Regions from separate parts of the Hymenobacter sp. DG01 genome, predicted to be linked through region 1. Evidence: riboswitches for the same ligand, from Rfam matches in the RefSeq annotation. Region 1 holds a riboswitch; each other region holds the start of a gene.

What was found. A riboswitch is a leader RNA that binds a small molecule or an ion and turns the genes downstream of it on or off. The one in region 1 is predicted to bind S-adenosylmethionine.
Region 2: another riboswitch for S-adenosylmethionine. It lies ahead of FGZ14_RS09025 (RimK family alpha-L-glutamate ligase); the one in region 1 lies ahead of FGZ14_RS00910 (TonB-dependent receptor).
Region 3: another riboswitch for S-adenosylmethionine. It lies ahead of FGZ14_RS17945 (O-acetylhomoserine aminocarboxypropyltransferase/cysteine synthase family protein); the one in region 1 lies ahead of FGZ14_RS00910 (TonB-dependent receptor).

Annotation. Positions count from the first base shown of each region.
Region 1 covers NZ_CP040936.1:231,314-234,960, forward strand. The annotation lists gene FGZ14_RS00900 (PepSY domain-containing protein) at 1-670, shown strand, start outside; gene FGZ14_RS00905 (hypothetical protein) at 667-1,110, shown strand; SAM riboswitch class I at 1,378-1,469, shown strand; gene FGZ14_RS00910 (TonB-dependent receptor) at 1,949-3,647, shown strand, end outside.
Region 2 covers NZ_CP040936.1:2,150,522-2,154,168, forward strand. The annotation lists gene FGZ14_RS09020 (hypothetical protein) at 1-735, opposite strand, end outside; SAM riboswitch class I at 1,110-1,204, shown strand; gene FGZ14_RS09025 (RimK family alpha-L-glutamate ligase) at 1,600-2,634, shown strand; gene FGZ14_RS09030 (LLM class flavin-dependent oxidoreductase) at 2,638-3,647, shown strand, end outside.
Region 3 covers NZ_CP040936.1:4,223,869-4,227,515, forward strand. The annotation lists gene metX (homoserine O-acetyltransferase) at 1-281, opposite strand, end outside; gene FGZ14_RS17945 (O-acetylhomoserine aminocarboxypropyltransferase/cysteine synthase family protein) at 514-1,902, opposite strand; SAM riboswitch class I at 2,286-2,399, opposite strand; gene FGZ14_RS17950 (LysM peptidoglycan-binding domain-containing protein) at 2,763-3,065, opposite strand; gene FGZ14_RS17955 (hypothetical protein) at 3,284-3,647, shown strand, end outside.

The DNA.
Region 1 (3,647 bases):
CCTCAAGCTTCACCCCGACGACAGGCTGCGTTACCAGCACGCGCCCGCCGTGCTTACCCCCGCCTTGGCCGTGGACCTCACGGAGTTGCCTCTGGCCTGGGAATCGGTGCAACAGGTAACCTTGGCGGAGTTGAACGGACAGGTGTACTACCAGGTATTCCTGCTTCCGGCAGAAAAGCCCACCGGCCCGGCGGCCGGCGCCAGCACCGGCCAGCCAGTGGAAGCGGTGCGCGCTACCCCCGTAGTCTACTACAATGCCGCTACCGGCCAGCTGCTGCCCGACGGCGCCACTCACTACGCGGCGTTTCTGGCTAACACCTTCCTGCAACAAGCCGGGGGTGGTGCTACCCCTGCCATGAGCGGCAAACCTACCCTGGTGGATCATTTCGAAGGCGAGTACGGCTTCATCAACAAGCGCCTGCCCGTTATGAAAGTGGCCTACAATACCCCGCAGAAAACCACCTTGTACGTGGAACCCGCTACCGGCCGCCTCGCCGCCCGCGTCGAGAATGTAGCCCGCTACGAAGGCCTGAGCTTCGCCTTCCTGCACAAGTACCACGCCGCCGGGGAGCTGGGCAAAAACATCCGTGACATCATCACGATGCTGGCTGCCGCCGGCGTATTGGCCGTGTCGGTGCTGGGCTTGTGGCTATTTATCAAGATGAAATGAGCGTCCCAATGAACTTGAGTTTACGGCTGCGTTACGCAGCTCTTTCCCTGCTCGCAGTGGCCTGCCAGCCCCAAGAAAATCAGCCGCTGGAAAGCAAAACACCCGCTACCCGTGCGGCCGTTATGCGCCACCACGACGAGCTGATGGCCCGCATGGATGGACTCATATCGGAACGCCAGCGCCTCGCCGCCCAGCTCGTTGGCCTGGATTCTACTACCACCTCGGGCCAAGCCAAAGCCGAGCGCCTGCACCGCATCATCAGGGGCTTGCGCCGCGCCGATGCCGCCATGATGACCTGGATGCACCAGTACAAAGAACCCGACACTGTGCAGCTGACCGCCCACCAATACGAGGATTTTTGGGCTGCCGAAGCGCAGGAGCTAACGGATTTAGAACGCCAGATGACCGCTGCCCTGGATTCGGCCAAAGCTGTGAGGTAAGTATCTGACTATAATAGTTTATGTAGCACGCATGCCCGTGTCACTGGTTTAATCAACAGTGGCCCGGGCATACGCATTGTACAGGCTACGTAGATAGTAACGATATAGTATTGGCTTAACTGCTGAAAGCCGAAGAATGAATACGAGTAAGGGCCAGCAAAACCTTTGGTTTGTACTGGCCAAAGATTAATTCGAACGAAGGATTTGCATTTCTGAAAATTCCGCTTGTACATTTACAGCACCAATTCTTTCTCTCACAAAGGATTGTTTTTATACAGAGGCGCGGAGAGACAGGCTCGATGAACCGCCGACAACCCCCGGAACATCCGGAACGGTGCCAAGTCCTGACCATATAAAAACAACAACGCCGTGAAGTCCTTCACCAGCATCCCCAGCAGTACCCATCGTCACGTTGCGCCTCAGCCTGCCTGTTGTGGCCTGATGCGTGGCCTCGTCTGTATGCGGATGCTGGGCATGGGCTGCTAAGGCGGAGGGAGATTCCCTTACTTGCTTTTTGCTTGCTCCGGTAGGGTAGTGCGGTAGCGCGCAACTTTCCTACGCATTACCCGGGCCTGTCAGGCCTGAGGGCTTTCCTTGTCGGCCGGTTACTTCGGCTGCCGAGTAGCCGCCCCGCGGCGCTTTCTCTTCCTGTAAACCGCTAGTTCCGTTGGCTCCCGCCGACCGAATAGCTTCCGGCTGTGCACGAGCCGGATTTGGGCAGAAGGCTTCCGCTCCTGGGTTTTCACCCCTTTGCGTCCACTTCCAGCTTTGCCAACGCGGCCCCCGTGCCGGGGCTGGCCGGGAAGTGGTGTGCTCACCTTCCAACTCTTTCCTGCATATGAAATCCTCTACCCTTCTGGCGGTGCCAGCAGTGGTGGCAGGCCTGGCCCCAGCGAGCTTCGCCCAGACGGCCGCCTCCACCGTAACTGGTACCATTGTGGATGCCACGGACCGCAGCCCCTTGCCGGGCGTGACGGTAGTGGTGAAAGGCACCACCGTGGGTGCCTCCACCGGGCCCGATGGCTCGTTCTCTCTGACCCTGCCGCCCGGCAGCACTATCCTGACCATCAGCGCCGTGGGCTACGAAAGCCAGGCCGTGGCAGCTACCGGCGGCCCCATCAACGTAGCCCTGAAAGCTGATGTGAAGCAGCTCTCGGAAGTGGTGGTAACGGGCTACAGCGAGCAAAACCGCAAAACCCTGACCAGCGCCATTAGCTCGGTGAAGGGCGACGCGCTCAAGGATATTCCGGCGGCCAGCCCCGACCAACTGCTGCAGGGCAAAGCGCCCGGCGTGCAGGTATCGGCCAACTCGGGGGTGCCGGGGGGCGGGGTGTTCATCCGCATCCGGGGTAGTAACTCCGTGAATGCCAGCAATGACCCGCTGTACGTGGTGGATGGGGTATTCATCAACAACACCAACCTGATTGCCACCGGTCTGGGCAACCAGGTATCCAGCAACCCGCTGGCCGACATCAACCCCCAGGACATTGAGAGCATCGAAATCCTGAAGGACGCCAACGCCACAGCCATTTACGGTTCGAGGGGGGCCAACGGGGTAGTACTCATCACCACCAAACGTGGCAAGGCCGGCGACAAAACCCGTATCACCTTCAATACCTACCACGGCTGGTCGAAGGCACCCAAGCAGTATGAGCTGGTGAGCGGCCAGGAGCTGGCCCAGCTGGAAAACGAGCGGTTCCTGAACGACGGCGGCAACCCCACTCAACTGCCCTACCGCTCGGTGGCCTCCGGGGGGCGCGGCCTGCCCGAGGAGCAGCAAACCTACGACCGGCTCTCTGATGTGTTCCGCACAGCCCAAACCCAGAGCTATGAGCTGTCGGCGGCTGGGGGCTCAGCCAAAACGCAGTTCTACGTGGGGGGCGGGTATTTCCGGCAAGAAAGCATTGCCCGGCCCACCAACTTCGACCGGTTTAGCCTCCGCGTAAACCTGGATAACTCCGTGACGGATAGGCTGCGCATCGGCACGAGCACGGCCCTCACGCGCACCCACCGCAACGTGAGCAGCAACGACAACAACCCGGTGGGGGTCATCAACTCGGCCCTGTTTCCGCGCACCAATCTGCCCATCTACAACCCCGACGGTACCTACGCCAAGTACGGCTCCTTCGACAACCACCAGGCCCTGATTGGCAACCTGAACAACGACGCGGTGGGCTCGCGCGTCATCTCGAACGTGTACGGGCAGTACCAGTTTGGCAAGCACCTGACCTTGCGCAGCAGTTGGAGCATCGACTTCAACGACATGTATGAGAACAACTTCAACAACACGCTCATCCTGGCCGGGCAGCCCCGGGGCACGGCTACCTCCTTCCTGTCGCGCGACATTACCTTGCTCAACGAGCAGACCCTAAACTACTCGGTGGATTTCGGGGAAAACCACTCCCTGCAGGCCTTGGTGGGTAATACTATCCAGAAAAATACCTTTCAGCGCACCAGCCTTTCGGGCCAGCAATTCCCGAGCAACGACCTGACCAGCATCGCCTCGGCAGCTACTCAAACGGGCTCTTCGTCCCGCT
Region 2 (3,647 bases), 1.9 Mb from region 1:
TCCCTGGCTAAGCTGCGACTGAGTAGCCGCGTTGTTATTGCCCTGCTGCCCGATGGTGGCGGTCATGTAGCTGCCGGCGTTTTGCTGCTGTTGGCCGGCCGAGTTATTGTTGCCTTGCTGCAGCACGCTGGCCGAGGCCGACTGGCCCGAAACGCTCTGCTGCTGACTGGATGTGTTATTAGCCCCCAGCTGTCGGGCCGTAGCAGTACCGCCAAATACGTTGGTATTCTGGTCCTGGGTAGCGCGGTTATTATTTCCGGCAGCCTGGTAAATCTCGGCATAGGCGTTGCGGCCGCTCTGGTTTTGGGTGGCGTAGTTGGCCCCGCTCACCTGCTCAATGAAAGCACTGTGGCTGAAGCCCCCCTGGAACTGGCTGGCGTAGTTGCCGTTGCTGCCGGCGGCCGTGGAGCCCTGCCGGATGAAGGCCCTGTTGGCGCCCCTGCTTTCATCGGAAAGCTGTGTCTGAATGGCCTGTTGGCGGTTGCCCATCTGGTCAGCCTGCGCCGTATGCTGGATGCCGGCCTGAGTTTGGGTTACTTCGTTGTTGTTGCCACTGCTGCTGCCCCCGTTCACGGCCGCGTCGTTCTGGTGCGCAATGGCCGTATTCGCCCGGCCTAGCTGCTCCACCGTCACGCGGTTGTTGTTGCCGTAGCTGGTAGATGTTTGGATGTTGTTCTGCGCTGTGGCAGCGCCGCTGGTCAAAAGAGCAGCAAAGAGTACTCCGGTTGCTTTCATGCTGATAGAAGGATATAAAAGTGGGAATGAGACACGCCCTGCAAGCCATTCAGGAAATCAATATGAATAAATATGAGAAGATATAGTTATATTAAAAATTATTTAAGTGCATTTTATTAGCAATAAGGCCAGATTCATTCCAAAGTCCTTACAAGCCCATTTTATTCTTATAAAATTCTGTCCATCAGATTTTTTAGTAGCCTTCTGCTAACCCGGCTAGTGCACAAGGCAGCACCTGCACCCTACACACCGCATGTGCGCTGGGGCCTACGCTGCCTACCCCCTGCTGCCTAAGCGGCGCGCAAAGAAAATTTGGCTTTCTGGACCCGGCCGCTTTACCTTTGCCGCACTCAATTCTTTACCTGAAAGGATTGTTTTTATACAGAGGCGTGGAGAGACAGGCTCGACGAAACGCCGGCAACCTTCCGTAGCAGTACGGAAACGGTGCCAAGTCCTGACCATATAAAAACAACGTACCGTGAACCGCTTCCCGCACTTCGCCCCCACTCCTGCCACCCTTGCTTCTGTACAGCATGGCTGTTGTGGCACGTGTTGTTGGGCCGTCTGTACGCCGCTGGCCGGGTAGAGCTGCCGGTTCATTAGCCCCCGGCCGGGGCAATTCTGCGTTTCACGGGTGCCGCAACTGCCGTAAGGGCAGAGCAATGGCTACGGCCTGACCGCGCCCGCCTACTTCCTTCCCGGCTCCGGGCCCCTCTTCCCTACCCCCTTATCCTTGCCCAACCCGGAATGTGTTCGGGCGGTTGCGTGGCGTCTTTGCGCCCGGCCTAACTTCCGGAGGTTCTGGCGGTTGTAGGGGGTAGCGTTTTCCGCTGACTTCAACTATCTGTTTCTTCTTCCCTTCTCATGTCGCAGCCTTCAAAGCCCATTGGCATTTATTTCGAGCATCCCGAATGGTTTAAGCCCCTGTTTGCCGAGCTGGACCGCCGGGGCCTGCCCTACGAAAAAATCGACGCCGCCCACCACCTCTTCGACCCCGCCGAAACCGAGAGCCGCTACTCCCTGGTGGTCAACCGCATGAGCTCCTCGGCTTATCTGCGCGGGCACGGCCAGGGCATCTTCCATACGGCCGGCTACGCCACCCACCTGGAGCGCATCGGCACGCGCATCATCAACGGCTCGGCGGCCACGGCCATCGAAACCAATAAGGCCCGCCAGCTCAGCCTGTTCGCCTCGCTGGGCCTGAAATTCCCGAAGTCCTTCGTGATTAACCACGCCTCCCGGGTGCCCGACGCGGCCCGGCAGCTGCAGTTTCCCATCGTGGTGAAGGTAAACATCGGGGGTAGCGGCGCAGGCATCATCCGCTTCGATACCATGGAGGGGGTAGAGGCCGCCGTAGCCGCCGGACAGATTGACCTCGGCATCGACCAGACGGCGCTGGTGCAGGAGTACGTGGCGCCTCGCGGCGGCCACATTCACCGCGTAGAAACCCTGAACGGTAAGTTCCTCTACGCCATGAAGGTGTACACCACCGGTGAGAGCTTTAACCTGTGCCCCGCCGAAATCTGCCAGATTCCGGAAGAGCCTGCTGCCGGCGACTTCTGCCTCACCGAAGCCCCCAAAAAGGGTATTCAGGTAGAAGCCTTCACGCCTCCCGCCGAGGTAGTAGAAGCCGTGGAGCGCATCGTGGCCGCCGCCAAAATCGACGTGGGCGGCATTGAGTATCTGGTGGATGACCGCACCGGCGACGTGCTGTTCTACGACGTGAATGCCCTGTCTAACTTCGTGGCCGACGCCGTGAATGTGGTGGGCTTTGACCCCTACGCCCGCTTCGTGGACTACCTCGAAACCCAGATCGGGGCTTCGAACCCCGGCAGCCAGCCCGTTGCCGCTGATGCCGTTTCTTCCACCCAACAGCCGGTAGCGGCTTCCATTCACTAAGCCATGCGGTACGGATATTGGATGCCTGTTTTTGGCGGGTGGCTGCGCAATGTTGAGGACGAAAACATGCGCGCCGACTGGGACTACGTGAAGACGCTGGCCCAGCGCAGCGAGGACCTCGGCTACGACTTGTCCTTGATTGCTGAGCTCAACCTCAACGACATCAAGGGCGAAGAAGCCCCGTCGTTGGACGCCTGGAGCACGGCGGCGGCTCTGGCTGCCGTAACCAAGAAGATCGAGCTGATGGTGGCCGTGCGGCCCACTTTCCACTCGCCGGCTTTGCTGGCGAAGCAAGCTGCCAACATTGACCACATCAGCGGGGGTAGGATTTCCTTGAACGTGGTGTCGTCGTGGTGGCAGGATGAGGCCAAGAAGTACGGCGTGCACTTCGAGCAGCACGACGACCGGTACGCCCGCACCGCCGAGTGGCTGCACGTAGTGGACAACCTCTGGAAGCAGGACCACTTCACCTTCGAGGGCAAGTTCTATAAGGTGACGGACTCCATTCTGCAGCCCAAGCCCGTGTCGCGCCCCCGGCCGTTCATTTACGCCGGTGGCGAATCGGAGGCGGCCAAAAACCTGATTGCCGCCCAGTGCGACGGCTACGTGATGCACGGCGACGAGCCCCAGGCCATCGGCCGCCGCATCCGGGACCTGCAGGAGCGCCGCGACCGGCTGGGTTTACCGCCCATGAAGTTCGGGGTAGCGGCTTACAGCATTGTACGCAACACCGAGGCCGAGGTGAAGAAGGAGCTGGAGCGCATTACCAACGTGCAAGGCTCGGCGGCGGGCTACAAAAACTACCAGCAGTGGCTGGCCGGCACCCAATTGGAAAACCAGGTGAGCCTGCAGGACTACTCGGTTTCCAACCGTGGCCTGCGCTCCGGCCTCACCGGTACCCCTCAGCAGGTAGCCGACCGCATCGGCGAGTTTGAAGCCGTGGGCGTGGACCTGTTTCTGCTCCAGTGCAGCCCTCAACTAGAGGAAATGGAGCGGTTCTCGGAAGCCGTAAT
Region 3 (3,647 bases), 740 kb from region 1:
CAGGCGGGGCCAACTAGGCCGGGCCACCAGCTTAGTACATCAGCATTAGCCGTAAGGGCATGGCACACCCACACCACATTGTCGCGGGCGGCATTGAGGCGGCCGTAGGTATGATAGGTAACTTCTACCCGGGGCAGCGTGGCCCCGCTTTCCAGTCGCAGAGGCCGGGGTAGGCGGAACAGGTGTGGTTCGTCGGGCTCAGGCATACTAGGAGCAGCCGGCAGCTGAAGCGGCGCCAGGGAGCTTCTCACGGGAGCCGTAGGAGTATCAGTCGTCTTCACAGGAGAAAATCCTTGCCGCGTCATCCTGACGCATAGTGGTGGTAATGCGCGAAAACCTAGCCCGCGGGCGGAGCCGATTCTGCCCGGCTCCGCCCCGGCTAAGCGCGGGCGGCTGTCTGCTGAAGATTCCTCTCTCACAAAAAACTTCAGCGCCTACCCGCTTACCGCGGTGCTGGAAGAAGCTACCTGGCGGCTCTCTCACCTGCCGCCAGGAATCAACCCCTCTCAAGTGCTAGACTTCCAGCGTAGCGGCATGTTCTACTTCCGGCTCGGGTAGCAGGGTGCTACCGGCTTCCTCAGAAGAAACCGAGGCTGCGTTGCGCACGGCGTCAAAGGCTTGCGCCAGATCGGCCCGGATGTCTTCAAAGTGCTCAATGCCTACCGAGAGGCGCAGCAGGGTAGGCGTTACGCCGGCCGCGCGCTGCTCCTCGTCGGAGAGTTGCTGATGGGTAGTGGCCGAGGGCTGAATGATCAGCGTCTTGGCGTCGCCTACGTTTGCCAGGTGGCTCACCAGCTTCAGGTTGTCAATAAACTGCGTAGCGGTTTCCTTGCTGCCTTTGATGGCGAAGGTGAGAACCCCGCCGTAGCCGCGCTTCAGGTATTTCTGGGCCAGGGTGTGGTAGGGGCTGCTCTTAAGGCCGGGGTAGTTCACGGCCTCTACCTGCGGATGCTGTTCCAGCCAGGTAGCCACGCGCAGGGCGTTTTCCACAGTGCGGTCTACGCGCAGGCTCAGCGTTTCCAAACCCTGAATCAGCTGCCAGGCGTTGAATGGGCTCTGGGATGGGCCAAAGTCGCGCAGGCCCTCTACCCGTGCCCGGATGATAAAGGCAATGTTGCCAAATGGTCCGCCCTTCCCGAACACATCATTAAACACCAGCCCGTGGTAACCTTCCGAGGGCTCCGTGAACTGCGGGAACTTGCCGTTGCCAAAGTCATAGGTGCCGCCATCCACAATCACGCCCCCAATACTAGTGCCGTGGCCACCAATCCACTTCGTAGCCGATTCTACCACAATGTGCGCGCCGTGCTCCAAGGGGCGGAAAAGGTAGCCCCCGGCCCCAAAGGTATTGTCTACAATCAGGGGAAGGTCGTGCTTGTTGGCAATGGCGGCAATGCGCTCAAAGTCCGGAATGCTGAAGCTGGGGTTACCAATGGTTTCCAGGTAAAGAGCCTTGGTGTTCTCATCAATCAGGGCCTCAAACTTCTCCGGCTGGTCGCCGTCGGCGAAGCGCACCTCAATGCCCAGGCGCTTGAATGCCACCTTGAACTGGTTGTAAGTGCCGCCATACAGGTGGGTGGTGCTCACAAAATTGTCGCCGGCCTGCAGAATGTTGTTCAGGGCAATGAACTGCGCGGCCTGCCCCGAGGAAACGGCCAAGGCCGCTACGCCACCTTCCAGCGCCGCTACCCGCTGCTCGAACACGTCAGTAGTCGGGTTCATGAGGCGGGTGTAGATGTTGCCAAACTCCTTCAGCGCAAACAGATTAGCACCGTGCTCGGCGTTCTTGAACACATAGCTGGTGGTCTGGTACAGCGGCACGGCGCGGGAACCGGTTACGGGGTCGGGCTGCTGGCCAGCGTGGAGTTGGAGGGTCTCGAAGTGGAGGTTCTGCGTGGACATGGCAGGGCAGGGTTAAAGGCCGTTTGGGTATGGAAGAGGGAGCGAAAACGCTGGAAGAGAGCCACGACAAGGCGTAGCGAGGGCCGCACCCGAACCAGCATGGAGTTGCTCCGAAAGCCAGTTGCGATGCGCAGAACCTGAGTGCCGCTGCGGGTCACCGAGGGTTCAGGCCGGAAAAAGGGGTAGGGATGTTGGGTAGCCGCTCAGGGCTAGCAACAGCAACAACAGGCGCTACAGCAGCGCATTCGCATTCGCCGGTTTGCGGCAGTGGCTGGAGCAGCTACCGAAACGCAGAAAGCCCACGGCGAGGCGATACGCGACAAAGCGACCGGGGCGTTGGGGGTGAAGGGGGCGAAAGCGAAGGTGTTTTCCATGGTACTCCTGAGTTATATGCCCCGCCAGCAAAAGCTTGGTCGGGCAGGAATTGGCACCTTTCGCGCGGTCGAAGGTTGCCAGCGGGTCACGGAGCCTGTTCTCTCGCCGCTTCTGTATAAATCTTATGAAAACTATCCCGCCGCGAGCGGGAGAGTACCGGGTTGGTATTGCAAAGGTATAGTGCTGTTTTTGATATATGCAATAGGTGGTTGAAAAATATTATTTCCGCTTGCTATTGTTACTGTGGAGTTTGAGGATAATTATTTTTTGTATTTAATAGGTTGATTTTCAATGGATAAATCCTGTGAAAAATCAGCAGGGTTTAAGCTTGAGCGAAGGGGTAGGTCCTTGCCCATTGATGAAAATAATTGCCCTCGGTACTCAATCTGAGTACTCGGTGTTTGCAAAAAGGGACTGCTAAAAAGCAAAAAAGCCACTCATGGCAGAGTGGCTTTTTTAGGATATTTCGAAGCTGAGGTTAAGGTTTATAGCTTGGGCAGCGTCAGCACCTGGCCTACTTCGATGTGGTCGGGGTTAGAGCCGATGATGCTTTTGTTGGCATCATAAATCTGATGCCATTTGGCAGCATCGCCGTAATGATGCTTAGCGATTTTGGAAAGCGAGTCGCCGCTCACTACCGTGTAGGTTTCGCCTTGGGCAGCAACCGGAGCAGCGGCGGGCTGGTTGGCGTTGCCAAAGAAATCGGTAGCGCCGCCGGCAGCGGGTTTAGCAGCGGGTTGAACAGGCTTTTTTTCGCCGTCGTTAGAGAGAAAATCAAACAGTCCCATGGTCGTAAAGTCAGGTAAGGGTGGAGAAATCAACCGACTACCAAGTGCATAAACGGGGTCGGTAGGGAGTATTACGCCAAGGCCCGCAATAAGTTATGGGCATGAAGCTCAAGCACGGACGGGCTGAACATCTTGCGCAACTGCCCCGTAAGAAGCGCAAAGTCAGGCGCTGCGTCTGATGGTATTTCTCCCTCTTATTTACTCTTTCCCCTACCCCCATGAAAAATCAAGCTGCACCGTTGCGCTACCTCGCCAGCCTCCTTCTGTTTGTGACCCTGTTTGCCGCCTCCTGCGGCAGCAAAGAAGGCAAAGTGGAAGGTGTGAACATGCTGTATGGCACCGAAAGCAAAATCTGGAAAACCGATAAGGAGCTGGACTCCACGGGTGATAAAGTAAAGCAGACCGATGCCCAGGAAGATGAGCGCATTACCTTCTTCGCCAACAAGCAGTACAACATGACCTCGCCTGCTGGCTCCGTGAACGGCAAGTACGATTTCGACCAGGCCAACAAGAAAATCACGATGACCCCCGACGGCGCTTCCCAGAGCAACACCTTCGATGTGGTAACCCTCACCGACGACA